DNA from 3 places in the Aliivibrio friggae genome. Region 3 is predicted to be linked to each of the others. Evidence: predicted binding sites of a transcription regulator. Region 3 holds the regulator's gene; each other region holds the start of a gene.
What was found. Region 3 encodes PurR, which represses purine synthesis genes. Its sites were predicted from a motif close to TNANGNAAACGTTTNCNTNA; they were not measured.
Positions count from the first base shown of each region.

Region 1: the regulator PurR is predicted to act here: its motif matches at 2,021-2,040, upstream of pyrD (quinone-dependent dihydroorotate dehydrogenase).
Region 2: the regulator PurR is predicted to act here: its motif matches at 2,150-2,169, upstream of folD (bifunctional methylenetetrahydrofolate dehydrogenase/methenyltetrahydrofolate cyclohydrolase FolD).

Region 1 covers NZ_CM170648.1:1,432,817-1,438,098, reverse strand. The annotation lists gene AC2INI_RS06610 (cell division protein ZapC) at 27-566, opposite strand; gene pyrD (quinone-dependent dihydroorotate dehydrogenase) at 784-1,794, opposite strand; gene AC2INI_RS06600 (NAD-glutamate dehydrogenase) at 2,067-5,282, opposite strand, start outside.
Region 2 covers NZ_CM170648.1:2,058,021-2,063,302, reverse strand. The annotation lists gene AC2INI_RS09585 (PrkA family serine protein kinase) at 1-1,039, opposite strand, end outside; gene folD (bifunctional methylenetetrahydrofolate dehydrogenase/methenyltetrahydrofolate cyclohydrolase FolD) at 1,225-2,082, opposite strand; tRNA gene AC2INI_RS09575 (tRNA-Arg) at 2,347-2,423, shown strand; gene AC2INI_RS09570 (protein adenylyltransferase SelO) at 2,534-3,991, shown strand; gene AC2INI_RS09565 (hypothetical protein) at 4,067-4,570, opposite strand; gene cspD (cold shock domain-containing protein CspD) at 4,722-4,943, opposite strand.
Region 3 covers NZ_CM170648.1:1,821,417-1,826,698, forward strand. The annotation lists gene torR (two-component system response regulator TorR) at 81-779, opposite strand; gene torD (molecular chaperone TorD) at 1,016-1,663, shown strand; gene purR (HTH-type transcriptional repressor PurR) at 1,958-2,965, shown strand; cyclic di-GMP riboswitch class I at 3,126-3,209, shown strand; gene AC2INI_RS08470 (TfoX/Sxy family DNA transformation protein) at 3,336-3,923, shown strand; gene AC2INI_RS08475 (sensor domain-containing diguanylate cyclase) at 4,191-5,282, shown strand, end outside.

The DNA of each region.
Region 1 (5,282 bases), 390 kb from region 3:
AGGCTAAAATAGAAAAGAAAGGCTTACTACCCTACTAATGCATAGTAAGCAGAGTTAACCACTTGCATCTTAGCCATGCGATCGTGCATCACTTTAATAGGTTCACAAAATGCCATGTATTTGGTTGGGTTAAGTGCAAACGAGTCCATATCTACCAACATACACATACTGGCACATTCGTAGTTCTCAACAATAATGAAATGTCCTTCACCTAAATCATTTTTAAGAGAGACCACTTCCCCTTCTTCAGGGCAATATCCCTCACCTTGTGGCTCAAAGAACCAACTTTTAGGTAACATAGGTTTATGAAAGCGCTTTGCTGCAACACAGTTAAGGGCAAGCTCCACTTTGCGAGGTTCCGATAGCGGAAGAAATGAAATGTATTCTACGAACATTTGATAGGCAGAGGCATCATCGACAGAGAATTTGCATTGCTCAAAAGCACCATCGATAAGAACTTTACAAGGTAAGTTCACACGAAAGACCATATCCATACCCAAATCGAGCATTAGAGATTGTGCTTTATTATCGTAATACCAATTCCATGTATCACTGGGTTTAAGCATTATGGTTTCTCTCTTGAAAAATGGGAAGAGTCCCTTCGTAAGCCAATCATCAATTACTGCAAATTATGCTGAAAAAGTGTGTTTATTTTCAGTCAAAAATATACTGATGCAATTAACTTCTAATTTTACAAGAGCTTAGGAATAAAAAAAGGGGAAATTCACATTCCCCCTTCCAATCGAACAGTCTGTAAGCAACTTTCGCTACTTTTTATGCTTCTTAAATATTATTTACGATATCTCTAACTAGACCAGGGCCTTTATAGATGAAGCCAGAATATACTTGAACTAGATCTGCACCAGCAACCATTTTCTCTTTTGCAGCAACATAAGAGTCAACGCCACCTACCCCAATGATTGGTAAGTTATCACCAAGTAGTTCTTTAAGACGACGAACCACTTCAGTACTACGAGTTTGAACAGGACGGCCACTTAAGCCTCCCATTTCTTCTGCGTGCTTCATGCCTTCAACCATAGAACGATCTAATGTTGTATTGGTTGCAATCACACCATCAACCTTAAACTTAATTAATGATGCTGCAATTTGAGATAATTCGTTGTCATCTAAGTCCGGGGCAATCTTTAGCGCAATCGGTACGTACTTACCGTATTTCTCTGCTAATTCTTTTTGCTTCTCTTTTAATTGAGAAAGAAGATCATCTAATGCTTCGCCATATTGAAGCGTACGAAGTCCTGGAGTGTTTGGTGATGAGATATTAATCGCAATGTAACCAGCGTATTGATATACCTTCTCCATACAAATTAGGTAATCTTCCGTACCCTTTTCAATTGGCGTATCTTTGTTTTTGCCAATGTTAATACCAATAACACCATCAAACTTTGCTTTCTTTACGTTCTCAACAAGATTATCAACACCAAGGTTATTGAAACCCATACGGTTGATAATGCCTTCCGCTTCAATAAGACGGAATAGACGAGGTTTATCATTACCTGCTTGAGGACGAGGAGTTACAGTTCCCACTTCAATAAAACCAAAACCCATTGCGCCAAATGCTTCAATACATTCGCCGTTTTTATCAAGACCAGCCGCAAGGCCAAGTGGATTTTTAAAGGTAATGCCCATAACTTCTACAGGTTTAGAAGCCAATTTTTGACGATAGAAGAGATCGAGAGGAGTGCCGGTAAAGCGTTTGAAATTTTGAATTGCTAGGTCATGTGCTTTTTCAGCATCAAGTTTGAAAATGCCAGCTCTGGCGATGCGATATAACATTGTAACTCCAAAATAAGTCCCGTATAAACGGGGAGTCATTATTCACTGATTTTATTCACAATTCAAACTTAATCGTACTTTATTCATTAATATTTATGGCTTATTTTTCGCCCTTAAATGACATAAAGAATAATAAATCACAAAAAACGCTTATTAATATAGATAAATTAGAAAATTCTCGGGGAAATAAAAAGGGAAAGTGAATATAAACTCACTTTCCCCTTCATTAAGCAAACGTTTATCTGATTATAATAATCAGCTTAATTGTTGCTTTACTGTTTTGACGTACAGCTTAAGTTTAATAACGTAAGTTCTCTTAATGCTACCGAGAATTTAGCGAATTCATGGACTGAACCGACCTTAAACTCATTCAAGATATTATCCCAACGTCCTACAGAGGCCGCGTTCTTTTCACACCACTCTTCAATGGCCTTTTCAACTGACTCGGTATCTTTGTACTCAGCAAGTACTAATTGAGTCAATTGACGTTGCTGCCAATCTAGGTCTTCACGGAAAGAAGCACGAGCAAGCGCTTGCCAATGGTTATCAACACCTTGGTTATTAATCTGTTTTAAGAACCAATGCAGAGATAACTTATCACCCAGAACATAGTATAAACGCGCTGTCGTTGAAACTGGTTGCTTCATATCTACCGCAACAGCTGAAATGTCCATCGCAGAGTACAGGCTACTTAGACGAGCAAGTACATTACCTAACTCGCAAGGTACACCCATTTCTAGATAGTGATTTGCTTGTTCAATGTGCTCAACCACTTCATCGTTAACTAAGTAACTATCAAGGTTATCTTTAATCTCATTAACTGCAGGCTTATATTTTTCGATAAGCTGCTGAATTGACATATTTTGTGAGCCATTACGTAATAACCAACGAGTCACTCGACGAATGGTTCTGCGCATGGCAAATAACGCTTCGTACTGAGCTTCTGTCGTTGAGATATTATCGAGATTACGGATCTCTTTAAATAAATCACCAAAATCAAAGATAGCTCGAGTTGCTGAATACGCATTCGCAATATCAGTGACGGTGTAACCTGTCTCTTCTTGCAAACGAGTGATGAAATTACAGCCCATCTCATTAACCATCTGATTTGCTAAACAAGTCGCGATGATTTCTGAACGAAGTGGATGATTATCCATTTCTGCTTTATAGTTACGTTGTAACTCAGTTGGGAAGTAAGTCGTTAGTAAATCAGCATGGTATGGATTATTTGCAATCTCATCACAGGCTAGCTCATCTTTTAGAACCATTTTTCCATAAGCAACAAGAACTGAAAGCTCTGGACGAGTTAGACCCTGCCCCATTTTTTCACGTTCAATCAGAGTTTCATCATCAGGAATAAACTCTAATCCGCGATCCAATTGACCTTTCTTCTCTAGGTTATGAATAAAACGAATTTGTTCTTTAACTAACGATGTACCTTGTTGCTCAGCAACTGAAATTGATTCTGCCTGACAATATGCATCATCAAGAACAATCTCACCTACTTCATCTTCCATTTTCTGAAGCAGAACATTACGTTGCTTATAGGTTAGATCACCATTAGCCACTAAACCATTCAGTAAGATCTTAATGTTTACTTCATTATCAGAACAGTCAACACCGCCTACGTTATCAACAAAATCGGTATTAACACGTCCACCTTTCTGGCCATATTCAATACGACCCAATTGAGTCATGCCTAAGTTACCGCCCTCACCAACAACCTTCGCATTTAGCTCTGAACCATTGATTCGTAAAGAATCATTAGCACGGTCACCAACATCAGCACTGGTCTCTTTTTCTGATTTAACGTATGTTCCGATCCCGCCATTCCATAATAGATCCACATTCATTTTTAAGATCATCTGGATTAAATCGTTTGGAGCTAATGACTGCTTACGGGTACCTAACATCTTCTGAATTTCAGGAGAAAGATCTATCGACTTAGCACGACGAGAGAAAATTCCACCACCTTGAGAGATCAGATCTTTATTGTAATCTTCCCAGCTTGAACGAGGTAATTCGAATAAACGAGCACGCTCTGGCCAAGTCAGTTCTGAATTTGGATTCGGGTCAATGAAGATATGCATATGGTTAAATGCCGCTTGAAGGCGAATATGTTTTGATAGCAACATACCATTACCAAACACATCTCCCGCCATATCACCAACACCAGCAACGGTGAAGTCTGTTGTTTGACAATCAATATCCATTTCACGGAAGTGACGTTTAACTGATTCCCACGCCCCTTTTGCTGTAATACCCATCGCTTTATGGTCGTAGCCATTAGAGCCACCAGAAGCAAACGCATCACCTAGCCAGAAGTTGTACTCTTCTGATACTGAGTTAGCTAAATCAGAGAAGGTTGCAGTACCTTTATCTGCGGCAACAACCAAATACGGATCATCATCATCATGACGAACCACATTCTTTGGAGGTACGACTTCACCTTCAATGATGTTGTCTGATACATCTAATAGCGCACAAATAAACTGCTTATAACAGCGTTGGCCTTCGGCAAAAATATCATCACGAGTTGTGAAATTATGCTGTTTCTTACAAACAAAACCACCTTTTGCACCCACAGGAACAATTACGGTGTTCTTAACTTGTTGAGCTTTAACCAGACCAAGAACTTCGGTACGGAAATCCTCTTGACGATCTGACCAACGTAAACCACCACGTGCTACTTTACCACCACGTAAATGCACACCTTCAATATCAGGCGCATAAACGAAGATCTCAAACGCCGGCACTGGTGCAGGGATTTCTGGGATAATTGATGGCTGAAGCTTTAGAGATAGCCATGGTTTTGGTAGACCATTCTCCGCTTGTTGATAATAGTTAGTACGTAACGTAGCTAAGATCATCTCAACATAACGACGGATAATACGGTCATCATCCAAGCTTTCTACTTTATCTAGGCTTGAGTAAATCGCATCAAGTTGTTTTTGTTGTTTCTTCTCTGACCATGCAACACTTGGATCAAAACGGAACTCAAACAAATTAACCACAGCAACCGCAAGTTTGGTATGCGTTGACAGTGTATCTTCAATGTATTGCTGACTAAATGGGAAGCCAACTTGACGCATATAACGAGCATAAGAACGTAGAATCGTCACTTCACGGCCAGACAGACCCGCACCAAGAACCAAACGGTTAAAGCCATCACTCTCTAATTGACCATTCCAGATCTGAGCAAACGCTTCTTGGAAACGATCACGAGCTTGACGAAGATCGACTTCTTCAGAACCATTATGAATCATAGAGAAATCTAAGATCCAATCAACCGAACCATCACTCTTCTTAACGGCATATGGTGATTCACCAATAACACGCAAACCTAAGTTTTCAAGCATAGGCATAACATCTGATAAATGAATCGGCTCATCACGGTGGAACAGTTTTAATTTAACGTTCGCAGAGCCTTTCTTCTCTTCTTGCGGACGATAAAACAACATACCGAGTTTGTTGTCATCACTTAACAA
Region 2 (5,282 bases), 240 kb from region 3:
CCAATAGCTTTTGATAGATTTTGACTTCTTCAGATACTCGTAAACAATAAGGAACTTTAACTATGTATACCCTATCTAGAAAGGCCTCATTGTTTTTGTTGTTTCTGAACGTTTGCCATTCTGATTCATTTGAGTGAGCCAAAATCATGCCATCAAATGGTAGGGCGGATAAGCCTTCTGTCCCATTAAAGTTGCCTTCTTGGGTTGCAGTTAGAAGAGGGTGGAGTACTTTAATTGGTGCTTTGAACATCTCTACAAATTCCATCAAGCCTTGATTGGCTTTACAGAGTGATCCTGAATAGCTGTAAGCATCGGGATCATCTTGGGCAAAATGCTCTAACTGACGAATATCAACTTTCCCAACTAATGATGAAATATCTTGGTTATTCTCATCACCGGGTTCGGTTTTGGCGATACCGATCTGCTCAAGAATTGAGGGGTGAACTTTAATGACTTTAAATTTAGTGATATCACCACCAAATTCATTTAATCGTTTTGCGGCCCAAGGGGACATTATTGAACGAAGGTTACGAGGTTCAATACCATATTCTTTTTTTAGCAGTTCGCCATCTTCTGTTACGTCAAATAAACAGAAGGGATGGTCATTGACGGGACTTCTTTCGCCATTCGCGCTTAGAATATAGATAGGTAATTTTTGCATTAAGCTTTTTAGCTTTTCTGCTAATGATGATTTACCGCCACCTACTGGGCCTAATAGGTAAAGCACTTGTTTACGTTCTTCGAGACCTTGAGCTGCATGTTTTAGGTAAGAAATAATTTGTTCAATAGGCTCTTCCATACCGTAGAAGTCTTTAAATGTCTCATAGCGAGAGATCACACGGTTGGAAAATATACGGCTAAGTTGAGGGTCAAGAGCAGTATCGATAACTTCAGGTTCCCCAATAGCCATGAGAAGTCTTTCTGCTGCATTGGCATAAGCACTTTTGTCATTACTACATAAGGACAAGAAATCTTGCAGTGAAATCTCTTCATCTTTTGCCGCTTCATAACGGGCTTGATAGTGGTCAAAAATACTCATATCCATTTCCTCTTGTCATCCGTTTTTTTTATTAAGCATCTTAAGGTTAGTTACTAAACCCTTATTTTGTCCAAGAAAAAACTGAAAATAGGATGAAATTTAATCAAGAAGTGTGGCAGTGCGCAGATATAAAAAAAGCGAGCCTAATAAAGCTCGCTAATTGATATTTTAGTTAATAGTTTATGTTATTTGCTGTGGTATTGCTCACAAGCTAATAAGGTATTTTCGATCAAACTAGCCACTGTCATTGGGCCAACGCCACCAGGAACTGGGGTGATGTAACTTGCTTTTGTTTTTGCTACATCGTATTCAACATCACCAATTAATTTACCTGAATCTAAGCGATTGATGCCTACATCGACCACGACAGCGCCTTCTTTAATCCACTCTCCTGGAATGAAGTTTGGTTTACCAACGGCAACCACAACAAGGTCGGCTTGACGAATATGGTGTTCAAGATCTTTAGTGAATCGGTGACAAGTTGTAGTAGTACAACCAGCAAGCAGCAATTCAAGTGTCATTGGGCGACCAACGATGTTTGATGCTCCAACCACAACTGCGTGCATTCCACGCACTTGAATATTGTAACGATCAAGCAGAGTGATAATACCTTTTGGGGTACATGAACGTAACTTTGGAATACGTTGAGAAAGACGACCTACGTTGTATGGGTGGAAGCCATCGACGTCTTTTTCTGGGTCAATGCGCTCTAAAATTTTAGTGCTGTCCATTCCTGCAGGAAGAGGGAGTTGAACTAAAATACCATCAATTTCAGCATCTTGATTTAATGTATCAATAATAGACAGCAATTCAGCTTCTGTCGTTGTTGTTGGTAAATCATAAGATTTTGAAATAAAGCCGACTTCTTCACAAGCTCGACGTTTACTTCCAACATAAACTTGAGAGGCAGGATCTTGTCCTACTAATACCACGGCTAGCCCTGGAGCACGTAATCCGGCTTCTACGCGAGCTTTAACACGAGCCCCAACTTCTGAGCGAACAGTTTGGGAGATAAGTTTTCCATCGATAATTTGAGCGGTCATAATAATCCTATACAAGGGCTTTGACTGATTGACGTGCGTATTGTCTCAGAATTAAATAGTAATAGCTAGACGCAAACGATTGCTTTCTCCGTTTGTGAAGTTTTAAAAATAGCAGCACCCATAAATATGTTATTGAGTATGAAGTTAAAAGCCTATATTTAATCAAACAATAGCCAATCTGCTTTATTTTTCAGCATTCAGTAAGATAATGATAAGAAAAGGATTGATCTGTTTTCGTATATTCGTATAATCCTACCCCATAGAGCGCCCTTAGCTCAGCTGGATAGAGCACCTCCCTTCTAAGGAGGTGGTCGAAGGTTCGAATCCTTCAGGGCGTACCAAATTGGAAAAGCCGCATTAACCTCATGGTTAGTGCGGCTTTTTTCATTTCTGTCATATCATTTATCAATATGCTAGCGTTAGTCCATTGCACTATTAATGGATTACTCTCATGTCTTTTTGGAACGCCTTTTCAATTACCACCCGTTATTCAGAACTGCCGAATTGTTTTTTTACTTATGTTCAGCCAACGCCATTAGAAAACGCTGATTGGCTAATATGGAACAGTGAATTGGCTATGCGATTTGGTTTACCTGAAATGCCGCAGAATAACCCAGAGCTATTATCTTCTTTTTCTGGGGAGACTGTGCCGTCTGCTTTTTCACCATTAGCGATGAAATACGCCGGACATCAATTTGGTAGCTATAATCCTGATCTTGGTGATGGCCGCGGGTTATTACTTGCTGAAATAGCAGATAAAGAAGGAAACCGTTTTGATCTTCATTTAAAAGGAGCAGGGCTAACGCCTTATTCTCGCTCTGGTGATGGTCGAGCAGTACTTCGATCTACTATTCGTGAATATTTGTGCAGTGAGGCCATGGCAGGATTAGGTATCCCTACAACAAGAGCATTAGGGATGATGACGAGTGATACGCCTGTCTTTAGAGAAGGTTATGAAACAGGAGCCTTACTGATCCGAATGGCTGAGACTCATATTCGATTTGGTCATTTTGAGCATTTGTTTTATTCAAATTTATTGGCAGAGCAGAAGTTATTAGCGGATAAAGTAATTGAATGGCATTTTCCAGATTGCTTAAATGAAGAGAAACCATATGTTGCAATGTTCAATCAAATCATAGATAGAACGGCATATATGATTGCACAGTGGCAAGCGGTTGGATTCGCTCATGGTGTTATGAATACGGATAATATGTCGATTATTGGTCAAACCTTTGATTATGGTCCTTTTGGTTTTCTTGATGATTATGAGCCCGGCTACATTTGTAATCATTCTGACTACCAAGGACGCTATGCATTTAACCAGCAGCCTAAAATAGGGTTATGGAATTTATCTGCACTGGCTCATTCTCTTTCTGCATTGATTGATAAATCAGATTTAGAAACCTCTTTAGAGCAATACGAAATTCAATTACACGGTTATTTTAGTCAGGCGATGCGGAAAAAATTGGGTCTTCTGTCTAAGCAAGAAGGAGACAGTCGTTTATTTGAATCGATGTTTGAGTTGCTGTCTCAAAATTCAGTCGATTACACTCGCTTTATGAGAGCTTTGTCTTATTTAGATACTCAAGATAAGCATACGGTGGTGGATTTATTTATAGATAGAGACGCAGCAACATTATGGATGGACTTTTATCTAATACGCTGTGAAAGTGAAGCAGAGAACACCGAGATGCGTTGTCGGGAGATGAGAAAGGTAAACCCTAAATACATTCTTCGAAACTATTTAGCTCAGCAAGCGATTGATAAGGCTAAAGAAGGGGATTACAGGGAGGTTGATGTATTAGCTATGTTATTAGTGTCGCCATTTGATGAACACCCTGAATTTGAACAGTATGCTCAATTACCTCCTGAGTGGGGTAAGAAAATGGAAATTAGCTGTTCCTCATAATCGATAATCTTAGAAATAAAAAAGCAGCGATATTCGCTGCTTCTTTATTTTTGGTTAACATTTAATCTGTGTGATCTAAATCTTACTTTCTAAGCTGTGAAACATGAATTGCAGTAATTCGTTCATGGCATCTTTTCTACTATCATCGGTATTGGTGTAACCTTGTGCCAATATAGTCCAAGAGGCATTGACTTGATTGGGTAGAAATACAGCGATAAATACGCTGGCTTTATTTTTTTCTTGTTCATCTGCTGTATTTAAAGGCTGTAGACCTGTCAGTAGACCTGTTTTATTTAAAATCTGTTGATCACTAATCGCACTATCGATACCCAATCCATAGCCAATATAAAAATCTGCTTGTGTTAGGTTGTCAGTGTAGATAAAGCCTTTTTGTATTAACTCGTTTTTTAATGAGGTAATAAATTGTTGTTCCGTATTATTATCATTCAGTTCAGTGTTTAAGTAATTCGCACTAATCGTTGGGTGCCAAGAAAAAAAATGTTTTCCTGCAACCACATCATTGATATTGCCAATGGTAACAAGATTAATCGTGCTTTTTTCTTCAATGGTTTCTGACACGCAACCACTTAGAAAAATGAACAATACGAAGGATAATAAATATTTCAAAGTTAAGGCCTAAAGTTGGACGTGATAAGAGTTGGAGTGTGGCTATTTTGATAGGTTCAAAAAAGGTGAGTACCAATACTCACCTTTTTAGTCGTCACGAAGGTTATTTAGCAAGCTCTCCTTCAAGTGGTTTAATTTCACTTGCGTGAAAGCCTTTTGGTCCTTCATGAATTTCGTAGGTAACGGCTTGTCCTGCTTTTAATGTGCGGTAGCCATCCATTTCAATTGTAGAATAGTGAGCAAAAATATCACCATCTTCATCTTCAGGACAAATGAAGCCAAACCCTTTAGCGTTATTGAACCATTTTACTGTACCTGTTGCCATGCTATACATCCTTCTGCATTTAATTTACCTAGCATAATGTTCATCAATTAAAAATCTGATTAATTGATAACCACTAATTACTACACTCTATTAAATCTAAAGAGGGAGTCAAGTACAATTTATTTACTTTTGTAACATTCACGCATTATATCACATCTGAGATTAACATTATTATCAGTAATATCAGATTGATAAATAAGTTGGTGATAACAAAAAAAACGCACTATCCTTTAGTTTGTATCGTCGATTTTGTATTCGATTAAGTAAAAAATAAGTGATAAAGACATGAAAATGACATCTTTTGTTTGATGTCGTTACCGGTCTGGATTAGGCTGAATA
Region 3 (5,282 bases):
GTATTGACATTGATATAACAACAAAAAAAGCCACTCAATTTTGAGTGGCTTTCTGTATTATCTATCGCAGTTTATGAAAATTAATCTCCTGCGAACATATAACCTTCACCGTGTACAGTGACAAAAATTTGAGGATTTTTTGGATCCACTTCCATTTTTGCTCGCATTCTACGGATCAGTACATCAATCGTTCTATCATTTGGGGCATCTACGCGATGACTGATCATATTCAAAATACGTTCACGTGATAGAACCGTATTTGGGTATGAAGACAGAGCAACCAATAATTCATATTCTGCTTTCGTGAGTTTTACTGGCTCGCCATTATTTGACAAAGCACGACGTTGGATATCAAAAGTCCACTCACCAAAGCGAACAATACTCGACTCATCCACTTCAACAGGTTCATTGACTAACGACATACGCCAAAATAAATTTTTCACTCGTACTAATAGCTCACGTAATTCAACAGGCTTAGTAACATAATCATCAGCCCCCATTTCTAGACCAACAATGCGGTCAATACTATCTGTTCGTCCTGTAACAAGAATAATACCAATATTCGACTGACTGCGTAATTCACGCGCCAACAATAAACCATCCTCTCCTGGTAGGTTTATATCAAGCATAATTAAATCAACTTTTTGTTCAGCCAAAATAGTTCGCATTTCTGCCCCTGTTTCAGCCTCGCTCACTTGATATCCCTCGGCTTCAAAATAGCCTACAAGTTTAGAGCGAGTTACCACTTCGTCTTCAACAACTAAAATGTGATAGCTCATAATCTTCTCTTTTTTATGGTTATTAGGATGGTTCTTATCTTATTCTATTCATATTTTGTAATAATGCCAATTCTCAATTGATATTTCTGTATTTTAATTGATTCAAGACAATTCTTAATAAAAATCGAACATTAATCTTTACTCATATATTTATACACCCTGTTAATGAGAGGTGCTATTCCTTTTCATACTTATCCAGTACAATTCTTAAATAAACTTTTTGGAGTAAAAGATAAATGAACGAATTAACAGCATTTAATGAACAACGCGCTGAAATTTACTGGTGGCTTTCAAGCTTATTAGCTAATGAACTAACAACTGAGCAGCTTGAGCAGTACAACAGTTTTGAAGTACGTACTTTTTTAGCAAGCTTGGCTGAAACTCCAACGTTAGCGACATCGATGAATGCTTTAATTGAAAAACTAAATCAATTACAAAGCCGCGAAGACGTGCAACTTGAGCTATCTGCTGATTTCTGTCAAGCCTTTCTAGGCTCGGATAAAAACAGTGCTCTGCCTTACGCGTCGATATATTTAGACAAGGCAGGCATCCTAAATGGCAAGCCAGCTCAAGATATGCGAGATCTACTTTCAAAATATGACATTGCACAAAAGTCTGAGTTTAACGAACCTGCTGACCATATTGCTATTGAATTAGATTTTCTTGGTAACTTAATTGCCATGACAAATCAGCAATCATCTGAAGAAGATTTTGAAACTTACATGAATGCTCAACTAACGTTTATCAACGAACAATTACTTTCATGGGTTCCAAGATTTAGTCAAATATGTAAAGAAAGAGATGAGTTTGGTTTTTATGCTTCTGTTACCGACTTTTTAGTTGCGTTCTTACGATTAGATGCGACTTTCCTTACCGGTGAGTAATATAAATGCTAAAATTGATGCAATAAACTAACAAGTCCGTGATGTAAATCAGATTACAACCAAAATTTATTAAATCAATAATTGTTTGCACTATGCTTTACCTATAAAATGTGAACGCAAACGATAAAATTTGAAAACTAAATGAAAACCGCATTTTTGGCGGTTTTTTTTATTTATACCTTTTTATTTATACCTAGACTTAGGGCCTATTTATCTTCCATCAGTTCTTTACAGATCAAAACTCATTTTTGTTGGAAGATAAATAGCCCCTTAATAATCATTTAAGGCTTTTATATGGCTACTATTAAAGACGTTGCAAAACTTGCTTCGGTTTCAACCACCACGGTATCGCACGTAATTAACAAGACACGCTTTGTCGCAGAAGCAACTCAAAAGCGTGTATGGGAAGCAGTTGAAGAACTTAACTATGCACCAAGTGCTGTTGCTCGTAGTTTAAAGTGCAATACGACACGTACTATTGGTATGCTAGTAACTCAATCATTTAACCCATTTTTTGCTGAAGTAATGCATGGGGTTGAAAACTACTGCTACAAACAAGGTTACACACTATTTATGTGTAATACCGAGGGCGATTTAGATAAACAAAAACATTACCTTCGTATGCTTTCTGAAAAACGAGTAGATGGCTTATTGGTTATGTGTTCAGATCTTAATGAACAATTATTAGCACTACTTGAAAAGAATACCGAGTTACCAATGGTAATTATGGACTGGGGCCCTGATAGTCCACACACAGATAAAATCATTGATAACTCTGAAAAAGGTGGCTATTTAGCAACAAAACATTTGATCGAAAATGGCCATACTCAAATTGCTTGTATTACAGGTCAAGCTGAAAAAACCACATGTAAAGAACGTGTTCATGGTTTTCAACGCGCTCATGAAGAAGCTAACTTGCCATTTAAATCAGAATGGATATTAGAAGGTGACTTTGAATGCGCTTCTGCATCAAAAGCGATTGATAAGCTATTAGCCATGCAAGAGCGTCCAACTGCTTTATTTTGTTTTAACGATATAATGGCTCTGGCTGCAATCAGTCGAATTAAGCAATCTGGTTTGCGAGTGCCTGAAGATATTTCTGTTATTGGCTACGATAATATAGAACTTTCAGCTTACTTCTCACCACCGCTAACGACGATCCACCAACCTAAACGTCGTGTAGGAAAAACTGCGGTAGAGATATTATTAGAGCGAATTAAGGATAAACATCACGAACGTCGTGTTTTTGAAATGCAGCCAGAGGTTGTTTCTCGCAGTAGTGTTCTTAATCGTTTAAAATAATAATTACAATTCTTTTTATATCAAAAACTTATTTATTTCTCTTTTTTATTTAAAACTTGAACAGAGATAACAAAAAAACAACGCCATTATGTGAACCAAGATCACATAATGGCGTTTTTTGCTATAACACACCTTATTGATTGCTATATCATCAATAGTGTCACGAACATGGCAAACTATGCGAAAGTATAGGACGCAAAGCTTCCGGCCTACGTATTATATATAAGGTAGCGGGGTTGCCGACGGCGAGTATTCTGTCAATCGTTGTTAATTTTTACGTTAAAATAACAATGATTTCTTTTAAGCTTGCTACTATTTCCTCGGGCTCAGTTGTTTAGTGACATAGACTTACTAACCGAGAATTATTGCAATGGATAAACCAATACTAAAAGAATCACTTCGTTTACTTTCCTCTCTTGGGAAGATCTCTTCGCGTTCAATGTTTGGTGGCTTTGGTGTCTTTATAGATGACACTATGTTTGCCCTTGTCGTTCAAGACAAACTGCATTTACGATCAAGCGAAGAAACGATTAATTTATTTAAAGAGCAAGGATTTGAACCTTACGTTTATAAAAAACGTGGTTTTCCAGTTGTTACTAAATATTTTGCTCTTCCTGAGGAGTGTTGGAATGAACCAGATTCCATCTTGCTTCAAGCTGTTATAGCTTTAGATGTCGCGAAAAAAGATAAAGAAAAACAGAAAACCGCAGAACCATCACGTATTAAAGATTTACCAAACCTTCGATTAGCTACAGAAAGAATGCTAAAGAAAGCAGGGATTAATACAGTAGAAGAACTACGTAGTACAGGCTCAGTAAATGCTTATAAAGCAATTCAACAAACTCATTCTAGCCATGTTAGTGATGAATTATTATGGTCTCTTGAGGGAGCAATTAAAGGCACACATTGGTCTGTTGTTTCATCGGAAACAAGATGTGAACTAAGAAAGCAATTATAAATTAGCTCACAATAATTCTCCTTCATAATTTCAGATACTGTTCTTAGTTTTAAACTAAAGGCAGTATCTGCATCTCCTCGTTTTAACTTATTTATTTTACAGTTTCAAATTAAAATCATTCAGAACAAAAACTTAACCAACCAACCTTATCAATCACATCGTATTAACTTTATTGTAAATAATCTATTATTTCACCTTTAATTCAGATACCCTATATATGGTATTAAAGCCGATTAATTGGCCTAATGAATTATTGGATATTGTTAGATGAACAAAAACACAATCAGCAAAAAATGGCTCTACCTACCTATCATATGCATGATATTTACCATGTCTCTTGGTTTATTTATTTTTAACTCAACACTTTCTGATTGGCTTGAAAAAAAGGTCGAAGGTGGAATGTCTGAAGAAATCTCACGCGTCATAAAAGAAATAAATGATGACCAAGTTTCTTTTTCTGATTTAAAAGCCTTAGATGTTTATATAAAAACCAAGCTAGAACTAGCTAAAGAAGATCACGTAACAATCATCAAAGCTGATGGTACACCTATCGCAGACAGTGATATCTCTTTAGAAGCCGTATTACGACTTGAAAACCACCTAAATAGAAAAGAAGTTGTTGACGCTAAAAACTTAAATTATGGCACCACGACCCGCTTCAGTACTTCTCGCTTTAAAAATTTACTGTATTCAGCACAATCATTCGATTACCAAGGTCAAACTTATATTGTTAGAGTCGCGACACCATTAACGCGTATAGACGCAATGGTAGAAGAATTGATGAATATCCTAATAATTTTAATGGGGATTAATATTTCACTTGTTATTGGTTCTTCTTTATTAAGTAACAAATTGATTCAGCAGCAAGTACAAAATGAGCAAGATTTACAAGAAGATCGTATTGAGCAGCGTACTCAAGAGATTGAATTATTACATCGCCTTGCTACTATGCTTGCTGCCTGTAATTCAATTAATGAAGCTCAGATGGTGGTTGAAGATATCCTTCCTCGAATTCTTGGTAACGTAAATGGCGTTATTTCATTAATGCGTTCTTCTCGTAACCAATTGCTTGTTAAGCTTGACTGGGGCGGAGTATGGCCAGGAAGCAAAACTTATGCACCAGAAGAGTGCTGGGCGCTGCGTAAAGGTAAATTCCACCTAGCAAACGATAAGTACACAACGTTGCCTTGCTCTCATATGTCAGCAACGGGGGAAGATCAAACACTTTGTATTCCTCTGACTGCCCATGGAAATACTATCGGTATGATGCACATCTACCTTGGTGATAAAGAAGATTTAGAGCCTGATGTACAAAAACTAGCCTTTACGGTTGCAGAACATCTCGGTCTAGCTTTAGCT